Regions from separate parts of the Thermomonospora sp. CIF 1 genome, predicted to be linked through region 1. Evidence: predicted binding sites of a transcription regulator. Region 1 holds the regulator's gene; each other region holds the start of a gene.

What was found. The regulator LexA, encoded in region 1, represses DNA repair genes until DNA is damaged. The targets are predictions, from matches to a motif close to TCGAACANNTGTTCGA.
Region 2: recA (intein-containing recombinase RecA) is a predicted target of LexA. The motif match lies at 1,468-1,483, and genes of this name have one in related genera.
Region 3: BUE48_RS14920 (SAV_6107 family HEPN domain-containing protein) is a predicted target of LexA. The motif match lies at 1,255-1,270, and genes of this name have one in related genera.
Region 4: BUE48_RS24480 (DUF6504 family protein) is a predicted target of LexA. The motif match lies at 1,129-1,144, and genes of this name have one in related genera.

What each region holds. Positions count from the first base shown of each region.
Region 1 covers NZ_MOYN02000014.1:215,219-218,421, forward strand. Annotated here, with positions in the region: gene leuS (leucine--tRNA ligase) at 1-994, shown strand, start outside; gene lexA (transcriptional repressor LexA) at 1,073-1,762, opposite strand; gene BUE48_RS07840 (hypothetical protein) at 2,623-2,787, shown strand; gene nrdR (transcriptional regulator NrdR) at 3,032-3,203, shown strand, end outside.
Region 2 covers NZ_MOYN02000022.1:115,047-118,249, reverse strand. Annotated here, with positions in the region: gene BUE48_RS16390 (ATP-dependent helicase) at 1-114, opposite strand, end outside; gene BUE48_RS16385 (DUF3046 domain-containing protein) at 178-372, shown strand; gene BUE48_RS16380 (ATP-grasp domain-containing protein) at 522-1,379, opposite strand; gene recA (intein-containing recombinase RecA) at 1,626-3,203, shown strand, end outside.
Region 3 covers NZ_MOYN02000021.1:363,483-366,685, reverse strand. Annotated here, with positions in the region: gene BUE48_RS14930 (YbaK/EbsC family protein) at 1-293, opposite strand, end outside; gene BUE48_RS14925 (L,D-transpeptidase family protein) at 401-1,114, shown strand; gene BUE48_RS14920 (SAV_6107 family HEPN domain-containing protein) at 1,398-1,895, shown strand; gene BUE48_RS14915 (MFS transporter) at 2,118-3,203, shown strand, end outside.
Region 4 covers NZ_MOYN02000013.1:102,315-105,517, forward strand. Annotated here, with positions in the region: gene BUE48_RS06425 (alpha/beta hydrolase) at 1-497, shown strand, start outside; gene BUE48_RS06430 (hypothetical protein) at 803-1,051, shown strand; gene BUE48_RS24480 (DUF6504 family protein) at 1,262-1,426, shown strand; gene BUE48_RS06440 (DUF4328 domain-containing protein) at 1,515-2,198, opposite strand; gene BUE48_RS06445 (hypothetical protein) at 2,482-2,814, opposite strand; gene BUE48_RS06450 (response regulator) at 2,811-3,203, opposite strand, start outside.

The DNA.
Region 1 (3,203 bases):
AGGCGCCGCCAAGCGCGACTCCGACACCATGGACACCTTCGTCGACTCCTCCTGGTACTACTTCCGGTACTGCTCGCCCGACTACACCGAAGGCCCCTTCGACGTCGAGCAGGTCCGCAAGTGGATGCCGGTCGACCAGTACACCGGCGGCGTCGAGCACGCCATCCTGCACCTGCTCTACAGCCGGTTCTTCACCAAGGTGCTGCATGACATGGGCATGGTGGACTTCACCGAGCCCTTCACCCGGCTGCTCAACCAGGGCCAGGTGATCCTGAACGGCAAGGCGATGTCCAAGTCCACCGGCAACCTGGTCGACCTGGGCGAGCAGATCGCCGAGCACGGCGTGGACGTGGTCCGGCTGGCCATGCTGTTCTCCGGCCCGCCCGAGGACGACATCGACTGGGCCGATGTCTCCCCGGGCGCCATGACCAAGTTCCTGGGCCGGGTGCACCGCATCGCCGCCGAGACCGCCGCCCCCGTCGGCGCCGACCCCGCCACCGGCGACGTCGCGCTGCGGCGGGTCACCCACCGGACCATCGACGAGGTCACCACCCTGGTCGAGGCCTACCGCTTCAACGTCGCCATCGCCCGGATCATGGAGCTGGTCTCGGCCACCCGCCGCGCCATCGACTCCGGCCCCGGCGCCGCCGACCCGGCCGTCCGGGAGGCCGCCGAGACCATCGCGGTGCTGCTGTCGCTGTTCGCCCCCTACACCGCCGAGGAGGCCTGGGAGCTGCTGGGCCGCCAGGCCCCGGTCGCCAAGGCCGGCTGGCCGAGCGCCGACCCGGCCCTGCTGGTGGAGGAGGAGGTCACCTGCGTGGTCCAGGTCGCCGGCAAGGTCCGCGACCGGCTGCAGGTCTCCCCGTCCATCTCCGAGGAGGAACTGGAGCGCCTGGCGCTGGCCTCCGAGAAGGTCACCGCGGCGCTGGGCGGCGCCGGCATCCGCAAGGTCATCGTCCGCGCCCCCAAGATCGTCAACATCGTCCCGGCCTGACGACGGACGGCCTGGGCGCCGCCTTCGGGTGGCGCCCAGGCCGTCTGAGCGTGTTACGCCGGTGGTGCGGCCCGGCGGTCAGATCTTGCGCAGCACGGCCACCACCCGGCCCAGGATGGTCGCCTCGTCGCCGGGGATGGGGTCGTAGGCCTTGTTCTGCGGCATCAGCCAGATGTGGCCGTCCTTGCGCTTGAACGTCTTGACGGTGGCCTCCCCGTCGATCATCGCCGCGACGATGTCGCCGTTTTCGGCCACCGGCTGCTGGCGGACCACCACCCAGTCGCCGTCGGCGATGGCCGCCTCGATCATCGAGTCGCCGGAGACCTGCAGCAGGAAGTGGGTGCCCTCGCCGACCAGCTGCCGGGGCAGCGCGAACACATCCTCCACGCTCTCTTCGGCCAGGATGGGGCCGCCGGCCGCGATCCGGCCGACCAGCGGCACCATGGCCGCCTTCGGCGCCGCCTCGGCCCCCTCGGCGGACGCCGCCGCGCCGGCCGCCCGCACCGGGGCGCCCTCCGGCATCCGCACCTCCACCGCGCGCGGCCGGTTCGGGTCGCGCCGCAGGTAGCCCTTGCGCTGCAGGGTGCGCAACTGGTGGGACACGCTGGAGGTGCTGGTCAGCCCCACCGCCTCACCGATCTCCCGCATCGAGGGGGGATAGCCGCGCCGCTGCACCGAATCCCGGATGACCTCCAGTACCATGCGTTGGCGCTGGGTGAGACCGCTGTCGTCCATCGGCCCGTCGGGCAGCTGCCGGACCTTGCTCATCGCTCGACCGCCTCCTGGCGCTGGACGTGGCGGCCTGACCGACGCGCCACTGGTACGGGACCCTCACTCCTTCGCTGTTATGGCACGTTAGCGCGGATCCCGCTGCTGATCAAACAACTGTTCGAAAAAAGTCGGCGTGTCCTCCTCGCCCCGCGCCGGGCCCATGCGATACAAATCGCACATCCGTTCGATCGAACTTTCATTCGAATCACTCGATCGGAGGCCAGCCGATGGCGAGCCCGTCCCCGACACCCCGCCCCCGCCGAGCCCTCCTCACCCGCAAGCACCTCACCCTCATTCCCTGCGGCACCGACGAGCTCCCACCCGAGCTTTTGACCTCCATCCGTCCGGACTCCCCAAAGCCCCGCCGACGAGGCGACGCCCTCCAGGCGCCGGGCCGTCAGAGCCCTCCCGGCCGCGGCCTGACCCGCGGCTCCTTTCGCCCCGACGTCCCGACGCGCCGAGAGCCGCCCGGCCGGAGCATCGCCCGCGGCGAGCCGGCCCGCCGGAACTCTCCCGGGGCGGACCCGGCTCACGGCCCATCCCGCCGCGGCGCGACGAGCCCCGGCCTGGCGCGCCGGCGGCCGTCCGGGCGAGACACCGCCCGCGGCGAGCCGGAACACGCCCCCGAACGCCGGCAGCCGTTCGAAGGGAAACCGGCCCGGGGCCTCCCGGGCCCCGACATGAGGCGCCCGCAGCCGCTCAGGCGGCGCGTCGCCCGTGACGGGACGGTGCATCGCGGCTCTCCCACGGGCGGCCCGTACCGCAGGCGCTCGCCCGCCCACGGCAGGGCGGGAGGCGCCCCGGCGGGCGGCCGGCCGTCCCGGGACAGAAGACGCCGGGACCCCGCCGCCGGGCCGGTGCGGCTGACCCGGCGCGGCAAGGGCGCGGTCACCCTCGCCGTGGCCGCCTTGACCCTGGGGGCGTTCTGGCTCGGCACCGAGCAGGGCGCCCGAGCCGACCACGTCACAGACCCCTCCCCGCACTCCCAGGCCGTCCCCGTGAACCACGGCCGAACCCCCTGAGACGGCCCCGCCCGCAAGAGCGGGCCTCCCGCTACCGCCTACCCGGCCCGCACGCCGACGCGACACGCCGAGGCCGGCGGACATGACCTCCTGTGATCAGCGCTACTGGCGCCCGCAGGCCGGTTCAGGTTGCGCAGCCCTCCGCCGAGCCCCTACGGTTGACCACAACATCTAGTAATTACACCGATGTGATTATCCACAGGTTGTGGTCACACGGCGGTCTGTCAGGGGAGGTCGACACAGGGTGCACTGCCCGTTCTGCCGCAACCCCGACAGCCGGGTGATCGACAGCAGGTCCGTCGAGGACGGCACGGCCATCCGGCGCCGCCGGTCCTGCCCCCAGTGCGGGAAGCGCTTCACCACCCAGGAGACCGTGCTCCAGATGGTGGCCAAGCGCAGCGGGGTCACCGAACCCT
Region 2 (3,203 bases), on a different contig from region 1:
ACCGGCCGCGATCGACTCCCACGCCCCCGCCTGCGCCGGCGTGGGCCCGGCGAACGCCCCCGAGAACCAGGCCCGCGTCGCCGGGGAGAACCGCCTGAGCACGTCTTCGCCCATGCCCCCCATCCTGCCCCGCCCCTCGGACAGAACCAGGGCGCCGCCGGCGGTAACGTGGCCGCCGTGCGGCTCTCAGAGTTCTGGGACAGGATGAACCGGCAGTTCGGCGAGACCTACGCGGCGAGCGTGGCCAAGGACTACGTCATCGCCGAACTCGGCGGACGCACCATCGAACAGGCCCTGGCCGACGGCGAATCCGCCAAACGGGTCTGGGAGGCGGTCTGCGCGACCTTCGACGTCCCCCCGCACCTGCACTGAACCTTTTGCACCACGCCGTCTCCGCAGGCCGGGACGGGGCATCGCGGTCTGGGACGCTGCCGTGACCCGCAACGCCGCGGCGGCGGAGACCATCGGGGCTCCCTTCTCCGGCGCCTTGGGGTGCGCGCTGAAAGAGGTTCACCGAACCTTCAGTCCGGGACGGGCAGATGGGCGTACAGGTCCATCGGATCCACCGACACCGGCAGCTCGCTGACCTGGCCGTCGCCGACCTCCACCACCCGCCACTGCCCGTCCGCCCGGAGCGCCATGTCGGTGGTGATGAACCGGCATCCCAAAGCCCGCACCGCCGCCGCCACCAGATCCAGCTCCGGTTCCGGGCACGAATCCGGCTCATCCGGGTGCGGGCCGATCAGCACCGGCTCCCCGTCCACCCACCACACCCGGGCCTCGCCGGTCTCATAGGACTCGAACTCGCGCACCACCAGGCCCCCGGACAGGAACTCGTCCTGCAGGGCCACCATCTTCTCCACCACGCCGCGCAGCTGCGCCACGTTCTTGACGTCCGGCACATAGCAGGCCTCCGCCCACTCGTGCTTGCGCGACTTCACATAGTCCTTGATCACCCCGGGCCCCGCGGGCAGCGGACGCACCAGCTCCGCCAGATCGTCGGGGACGGTCCGCGGCGGCAACGGACACCACACGCTCTGCGGGGTCAGGCCCGCGAAAGTGTCGTGCCAGCCGGGCAGCTCGTGCGCCCGGCGGTAGTCGTCCGGGCGGATCATCAGCGGGGTGCCGCGCTCCTTGAGCGCCTCGGCCAGCGCCTCATACTCCTCACCGGTCAGCATCCACCCGCGATACCAGGCCGGACCCAGCCGCACCGGCACCCGCCGCACCGCGGCCGCCGCATCGCCCCGCCGCAGCACGTCGTGATCGATCAAGGCCACGTTGCCGTAGTGGTCCCGCACCGCGGCGGCCTCGCGCGCAAAGTGCGGGTCCACGCGCCGGGGGTTGAGTGGATCGGCGCAGAAGACGACGGTCAGCGTCATGGTGACCCCCTCCGACCGGGCCAGAGTACGCACACCGTCCCGCCCGGCGCACGGAGATTGCGCGGCGGACCGGCGAGGCGCCCCATGATCGAACGAATGTTCGGTAAGGTGGGGGCGTACACGACGTTCGTCCACAGCCGCGGCACCGGCTCGAAAACTGTCGGCCCGCCGCCGTAACGTCGCCTCCGACCGCAAGCGAAGTCTCCAGGGCCGGCCGAACGGCCTCGGACCAGACAGGGACATCTCATGGCAGCAAACGACCGCGACAAGGCTCTTGAGGCCGCGCTCGCCCAGATCGAGCGGCAGTTCGGCAAGGGTTCGGTGATGCGGCTCGGCGACGAGGCCCGCGCACCCGTGGAGGTGATCCCCACCGGATCCATCTCCCTGGACATCGCCCTCGGCATCGGCGGCCTGCCGCGCGGCCGGATCATCGAGATCTACGGCCCCGAAGGCAGCGGCAAGACCTCCATCGCCCTGCACGCCATCGCCAACGTGCAAAAGAACGGCGGCATCGCCGCCTTCATCGACGCCGAACACGCCCTCGACCCCGAGTACGCCGCCAAGCTCGGCGTCGACACCGACGCCCTGCTGGTCTCCCAGCCCGACACCGGCGAGCAGGCCCTCGAGATCGCCGACATGCTGGTGCGCTCGGGCGCCATCGACATCATCGTCGTCGACTCCGTGGCCGCCCTGGTCCCCCGCGCCGAGATCGAAGGCGAGATGGGCGACAGCCACGTCGGCCTCCAGGCCCGCCTGATGTCCCAGGCCCTGCGCAAGATGACCGGCGCCATCAGCCAGGCCAAGACCACCGCCATCTTCATCAACCAGCTCCGCGAAAAGATCGGAGTCATGTTCGGGTGCATGTCCTATGGCACCCGGGTCACCCTCGCCGACGGGACGCAGGAGAAGATCGGCAAGATCGTCGACCAGAAGATGGACGTGGAGGTCCTCTCCTACGACCCGCAGCTCGACAAGATCGTCCCCAAGCGCGTCGTGAACTGGTTCGACAACGGAAACGCCGAGCGTTTTCTGCAGTTCACCGTCGCCAAGTCCGGGGGTAACGGCAGGGCGCAGTTCGCCGCGACGGAGAACCACCTGGTGCGCACCCCGGGCGGTTACCGCGAGGCCGGGGAACTGATCGCCGGCGACCGGGTCATGGTCATGGAGACCCACCGGCTCAGTGATCAGCAGTGGCAGGTCGTCCTCGGCTCGGTGATGGGCGATGGGAGCCTGTCGCCCAACCGCCGGGGACGCACCGGGGTGCGGTTCCGGATGGGCCACGGCGCCGGGCAGGCCGCCTACCTCGACTGGAAGGTCTCCCTGCTCGGCAACATCCCCTGCACACGCAGCGTCAACGCCAAGGGCGCGGTGTTCGCCGACTTCACGCCGTTGCCCGAACTCGACGAATTGCGCAGGGTGGTCTATTTCGGGGACGGGAAGAAGCACCTGACCTGGGACTACCTCAAGGCGCTCACACCGCTCGCCCTGGCGATCTGGTACATGGACGACGGTCATCTCGCCGTGCCCTCCAAAGGGCTTCAGGACAGGACGGCGGGCGGCTCCGGGCGTGTCGAGATCTGCGTGGAGGCGTTCAGCCCGGGTTCCCGCGAGCGCCTGGTCGAATATCTGCGGGACACCCACGGCCTGGACGTCAGGCTCATCGAGCGGGGAGCCCGCAAGGCCGGCGTGCTTCAGTTCACCACGGCCGCCTCCGCGAAGTTCCAGGAACTCATCGCCCCCTATGTCCACGAGTCGATGGACTACAAGTTGCTGCCGCGGCTGCGGGGGCGCTGCACCGTTGAGCCGCAGTTCGTCGATCCCGAA
Region 3 (3,203 bases), on a different contig from region 1:
ATCGGCTGGCCGGTGGCCTGACGGACGAACTCGGGGGAGGCCCGCCGCACCTTCCGCGCCCCGACCAGGGCGGCGGCCTTGGCGGTGTCCACCCGGTGCGCGCCGCTGGTCAAGATCAGCAGGGGGGCGTCGTCGGCGGCGAAGACCAGGCTGTTGGCGATGGCGCCCACCGGGCAGCCGAGCTTTTCGGCGGCGGCCTCGGCGGTGCGGACCGCCTCCGGCAGCTCCACGATCTGACCCTTGGCGCCCAGCTCCTTGAGGGCCGCGGCCACACGTTCGACGTTGGGATGCATGCCCAGCACCTTAAAGTCTGCGTTCACGCCCTCGGACCGGCGAATGGAACACCCGTCGCGAAGGGAATCCTTGCGGTGGGAGGTCGCGGATGGGGACACGGGCGCAGATGGCGGGATTCCTTCTGGCGGGCGGCGCCTTGGCGCTGTCCGGCTGCACGCAGGCGGGCACCACGGCGGTGAGCCGGCCCCGCCCGGCCGTGGCGACGGTCACCCCCGCCACGCCCGACCCCACGCCCACGCCCCCTCCCACGCTCAAGCCGGGCGCCCGGGGCGAGCACGTCAAGGCGCTGCAACGGCGGCTCAAGGAACTGGGGTACGCCCCCGGCCCCATCGACGGCCGCTACGGCAACCTCACGCAGATGGCGGTGTGGGCGTTCCAGAAGGTCAACCGCATCAAGGTGAGCGATACGGTCGGCGAACGGATGTGGGCGGCCCTGGAGAACCCCAAGGCGCCGCGGCCGGTGTCCAAGCGGCGCGAGCCCGAGCGGGTGGATGTCGATCTGCGCCGCCAGTACCTGGTGGTCTACAAGGCCGGGCGGCCCGTGCTGATCTCTCACATCTCCTCGGGGTCGGGGGAGCACGTGCTGACCCCCACCGGGGACTTCCGCACGGGCCGGCGCGTCTCCGGCTGGGAGACCTCGCCGCTGGGACGGCTGTACAACCCGGTCTACTTCTACGGGGGCATCGCCTTCCACGGGTCGCTGAGCGTCCCCCGCTATCCGGCGTCGCACGGGTGCGTGCGGCTGCCGATGAACGTCGCCGAGGAGTTTCCCAAGCTCGTCGGCACCAACGTCCCGGTGCACGTGCGCCGTCCCGAGTGAGTTGTCCGGTTTTGTCAGACCCGGCTGGTGTACTGGGTCCCGCCATCGGCGAGCCGGGGCGTCCTCTATGGATGACCTGGTGAAAGTCGGTGTTCGAACGTATTGACGAACTGTGATGCGGGCGGTTTACTGAGAGTGCATCGAACTTGTGTTCGATGTGGCGCGGGGCTCGCGGCCCGCGCCAAGGGCACGCCCCGCCGCCGGAGCGGCGGGGCGTGACGGCCGGGCGGAGTGAGGGGAAGCTCTCCGCCCGGCCGGCCCGGAGCCGGAAGGAGGCAGGCGCATGTCCGGATCGACAGCCGCCGGGGGCGGGGCGGACCCCGCCGCCCGCCCGGCGAGCCCGCGCCCCCGCAGCGTCCCGTCGCCGCGGTCCGGTCACACCGTGCGCGGCCAGCTGGAGGCGGCCCGCATGTGCCTGGCCGAGGCGGCCGAGGCCACCTCGCCGGCCGTCCGCTACGTGTCGGCCCACCTGGCCGCCCTGCGCGCCGCCGCGGCCGTGCTGGCCGCCCGCCGGCCGCCGGACAAGCCCCGCCGGGGCCGGCCCCGCAGCGTCTGGGTGCTGCTGCCGGAGGCCGAGCCCGCGCTGCGGGAGTGGGCCGCCTTCTTCGCCGCCGGCGCCGACAAGCGCGCCGCCGCCGAGGCCGGCCTGCCCCGCGCCGTCACCCCCCGCGAGGCCGAGGAGCTGCTGAGCGACGCGGAGGTCTTCGTCTCCCTGGTGGAGGACACCCTCGGCGTCCCCGGCCAGACCGCCCTCCCCCTCCCGCAGACCAGGGCCGGCTGATCACGGCACTCCGGGGAGCGCCTCCGGCCTCCCCGGGCCGGCATCGCCTCCCCCTCCCCTCGGGCGATGCCGGAGCCCCCCGTGTCGGCGGGGCCGCGGGCCCCTGAGCGGCCCCGCCGACACGCCCTCCCCGCGGCCCGCCTTGCTGGCTGTGCGGTGTTTCGGGAGGTAAGGGGGGTGAAGGAGGGCTTTGCCGAGGCCAGTGGGTAACGTGGCCTCGGCATGGGAGTGGGTGGACGGGGCCCGGGCGGGCGGGGCGACCGGCGGGTCGTGCCGTTGCTGGCCTTTTTGGGCGTGATGGCGTACTCGCTGTCGATGGCGGTGGTGACCCCCGCATTGCCGCTGATCCAGCGGGATCTGCAGACCTCCGCCGGAGGGGCGGCGTGGGCGCTGACGGCGATGACGCTGTCGGCGGCGGTGGGGACGCCGGTGATCGGGCGGCTGGGGGACCTGTTCGGGCCGCGGCGGGTGCTGCTGGCGGTGCTGGCGGTGACCGTGGTCGGGATGGTGGTCGCCGCGTTGGCGCGTTCGCTGCCGCTGCTGCTGGCCGGCCGGGTGCTGGCGGGAGCGGGCGGCGGGGTGTTCCCCCTGGCGTACACGATCATCCGGGAGGTGAGCCCGCCGCACCGGACGGCCTCGGCGGTGGGGCTGATGTCGTCGATGCTGGGCCTGGGCGGCGCGGTGTCCTGGGTGATCGCCGGGCCGGTCATCGACTGGTTCGGCTGGCGGTGGCTGCTGTGGGTGCCGGTGGCCGGACTGGTGCCGGGGATGGCGGCGGCATGGTGGATCGTTCCAAGGTCGACCGGGCGGACGGGGGCGCGGATCGACTGGTGGGGCGCGGTGCTCTTTGCCGCCTGGATGGTCGGCGGGCTCACCGCGCTCACCCAGGCCCCGGCCCGGGGCTGGACCGATCCGCTGCTGCTGGCCCTGCTGGCGGCGGCCGCGCTGCTGGCCGCCTGCTGGCTGGCGGTGGAGTCCAAGGTGGCCGAGCCGCTGGTGGACCTGCGGGTGATGCGCATCCGCGGGGTGTGGACGGCCAACGTCGCCTCGGTCCTGGCCGGCTATGCGCTGATGGCCGGGGGAGTGCTGTTCCCCCTGCTGGTGCAGGCGCCCGCCGGCGGCGGCTTCGGGTTCGGCGGTTCGGCCACGCAGGCGGCGCTGCTGCAGCTGCCCGCCAGCGTGGGGATGACGGTGGCGGGATTCGCCGCCGGGGCGCTGGATGTGCGGATCGGCTCCCGCACGGTGCTGCTGGCCGGGGCGTCGATGGCGCTGGCCGGATACGGGTACGTGGCGTTCGCGCACGAGGAG
Region 4 (3,203 bases), on a different contig from region 1:
CCGCGCCGGTCAGGGTGGCCGGGGATGTGCTGTCCAGGGCGCTGCGCAAGCGGTGGCCCAAGGCCAAGCTGCCGGCTCCCCCCGCCGGGATCTACGCCCGCAGCCTGCACCGCGACCACTACGGCGAGTGGGACTTCAACGTGGAGTGGAAGCCGCTGGACGGCTTCCCGGTGCGGGCGGCGTGGCTGGCGGCGATCCGCCGGGCGCACGCCCGGGTGCACGCGGGCCTGAACATCGACGTGCCGGTGCTGGTGATGTCCTCCACCCGCACCGGAAGGAAGAAGGACGGGCTGGAGGCGGCGACCAGGTCGGACGTGGTGCTGGCCGTGGAGCACATGGCCAAGTGGGCGCCCAAGCTGGGGCCGAACGTGACGCTGGTGCAGATCGAAGACGGGATGCACGACCTGGTGCTGTCGGCCAAGCACGCCCGCGAGCAGGTGTTCACCGAGCTCGACCGGTGGATCGGCGCCTACCTGCCCGCCCCCTCCGACGCCTAGCCGCGCCGGCGCCGGCCGCCGGTGCGGCCCGTGGCGGCGGCCGGCGGGCGCCGGGGGACCCGCTGCGGCGGGGGTCGGCGGCGCGCTGCGGAAAAAGGCGTCCCCAATACGGGGAAAACATATGGTCGGACCCGCTATTGTCCAGTTGAGGCCGTTGAACCCCTGGAAAGGGGGCTTCGGCATGGGCGGGTCATCTTTGAGGCGGGGTTGCCGAATGTCGCCGTTTGTCTGCGGTGTGTCATCGGGCGTCTGCCGCTCGCACGGGCGAGGCGGTTGATCGGGTGGCGGTGGTCGGAGCGCGGGAGATGGCCGATGCGCGTCGGCATCATCTCGCCGCGCTGGCATATGAGATCGAGGCCCGCGGCTTGAGCTGGCGGCTGGCGGGACCGGGCGAGTCGGTGCTGCACGTGGCCAACCCGGCGACCCGGCGGCAGGTGATGGTGGTCGCCATGCCGACCGGGGAGGGCTGGTTCTATCTGTGGGCGGGCGGCGGCATGGCCGAGGTCACCCAGCCCGCCCGGGCGGCCGACCAGATCGCCCGGCAGCTGGGCTGACCCGGCACGGCCCGCGGGCCGCACCGTCCGGCGGCGAGGGTGATTGCGGGCCGCCCTCCGGCTTCCTAGGCTGCTGAGCGAACATTTGTTCGAAGCAGGTCGCATGTCTTCCCCCATGCGGCGCCGGAGCGGTGAGGTCGTGCGGTGGACGTCCATGAAGGGCGGCGCCTGGGCGTCCGGTCCCGGAGCCGGGGCGGGCGGGTGGCGTGCGTGTACGGGGAGCCGATCGAGGTCCTGGTGGCCGGCGGGCGTCCGGCCGGGTTCGTGTGGCGAGGGCGCCGCCACCGGGTGCGGCGGGTGCTGGAGCACTGGGTCCGGGGAACGGGAGTTCTGGAAGGTCGAAGCGGCCTGCGGCGAGCAGGGCGGGCTGTATGAGCTGTGCCACGAGCCGGCCGACGAATCCTGGACGCTCCTGCGCGCCTGGTGACCGATCCCCGCGGGAAAGACCGGGCGGGCGCGCCTCTCAGGTGGCCAGAGGACGGTCGATCTGCAGCCGGGTGATCTGGAAGACGGTCAGCATGCACAAGGCGGCGGCCAGCGCCTGGCAGGCCGCCGCGGCGACCCCCAGGTGCACGCTGAAGCGCGCCTCGGCCAGGCTGGCGACCCCGCCGGGGAACGCCTGGGCCAGCCCGATCGCCGCCAGCACGCTGCCCCACCAGGCCGTCACCACCGCGCCCACCGCGTACCGGCCGGCCGGGGTGAAGCGGCCGCTGCTGACCCACACGTCGTGCACCATGCGGGGCGGCAGCCACAGGTTGACCACCGGCACCAGCCAGCCGAGGATCACCCACCGGCGGTGGTAGGGGCGGGGGCCCGACGCCTGCCGGTAGGCCCGCCACAGCCAGGCCAGGTACAGCACCCCGGTGATGCCGGCCAGTACCGCCGAGACGGTGAAGACGTCGGCGTAGGGGGCCAGCGCCCGGCCGGTGGAGGCGGCGTCATAGCCGTCCCGGGTGAGCCGCTCGAGCGGGCGCTCCAGCCGCAGCAGGCTGATCCCGGAGCCGAGTGCGATGAACGCGTTGAACCCCAGCAGCATGAACACCGCCACGCCGATCGCCCGGAAGTCGCGCCGCCGGGCCCAGGCCCCGCAGGCCGGGCAGCGGGCCACCTCGGTGGGGATGATGTCGCCGCACAACGCACACGGCATGAGCCACCTCCGGGTGGGTCTTTGCAGCTCTTTTGAGGCAGATGCTACGTACGGTTGACGAATGCCGCGGCCGGATCGGGCGGGTGCGCGGCACCCTCCGGCACCGGGGCACCGGGCCGCGGCGGCCTGCCGGCGGGGCGGGGACCGGCCGACCCGGGCGCCGGCGATCCGGGAAAGATCTCCCGACAATCGGGTTGAACGGTCGCGACGTGGGTAAAAGTACCTGATTTCCGTCGTGGAGGATCCCGTTTTGTCCGTTCCCGGCCTGTTCGGCCCGCCGGGTTCAGACCACCGCCGCCGCCAGCCCGTGCGCCAGCACCCCCGTCGTGATCAGCCACAGCACCGGCCGGAGCGGGCCGGGACGGGACGGATCCACCAGGCGGTGCGGGCGTCCCAGCGTCACCAGCAGCAGCGCCCACCACTGGGCGGTCATCGCGATCAGCGTGAACAGCGCCCCGAACCCCAGCACCGCGCTGACCAGCAGCGCCCCGAACGGGGTGAGCGCGTGCGCGGTCAGCGCAGGCGTGCGCGCCGCCTCCACCAGGCCGCGCCGCAGCCCAAGGCCCGCCAGCAGCCAGCCGCAGACCGCCAAGACCCCCAGCGTCGTCAGCGTCACCGCACGATCCCCGACTCCCAGGCCCAGGCGGCGATCTCCACCCGGTTGCGGGCCGCCAGCTTGCGCTGCACGTTGCCCAGGTGGGTCTTGACCGTGGACAGTGACACGAACAACTCCCCGGCGATCTCCTCGTTGGTCCGGCCCCGCGCCACCAGCCGCACGACCTGCAGCTCGCGCTCGGTGAGCGGCTCGGCGGGACGGCGGGCGGGGCGCTGCGGCCGGGTCAGGTGCGCCAGCAGCCGCACCGTCACCGAGGGGGACACCAGGGCATCGCCCCTGACCGCCGCGCGCACCGCCTCCACCAGCAGCGCCGGACGGCTGTCTTTGAGCAGAAAGCCCGTCGCCCCGCCGCGCAGCGCCGCATAAACGTACTCGTCCAGGTCGAAGGT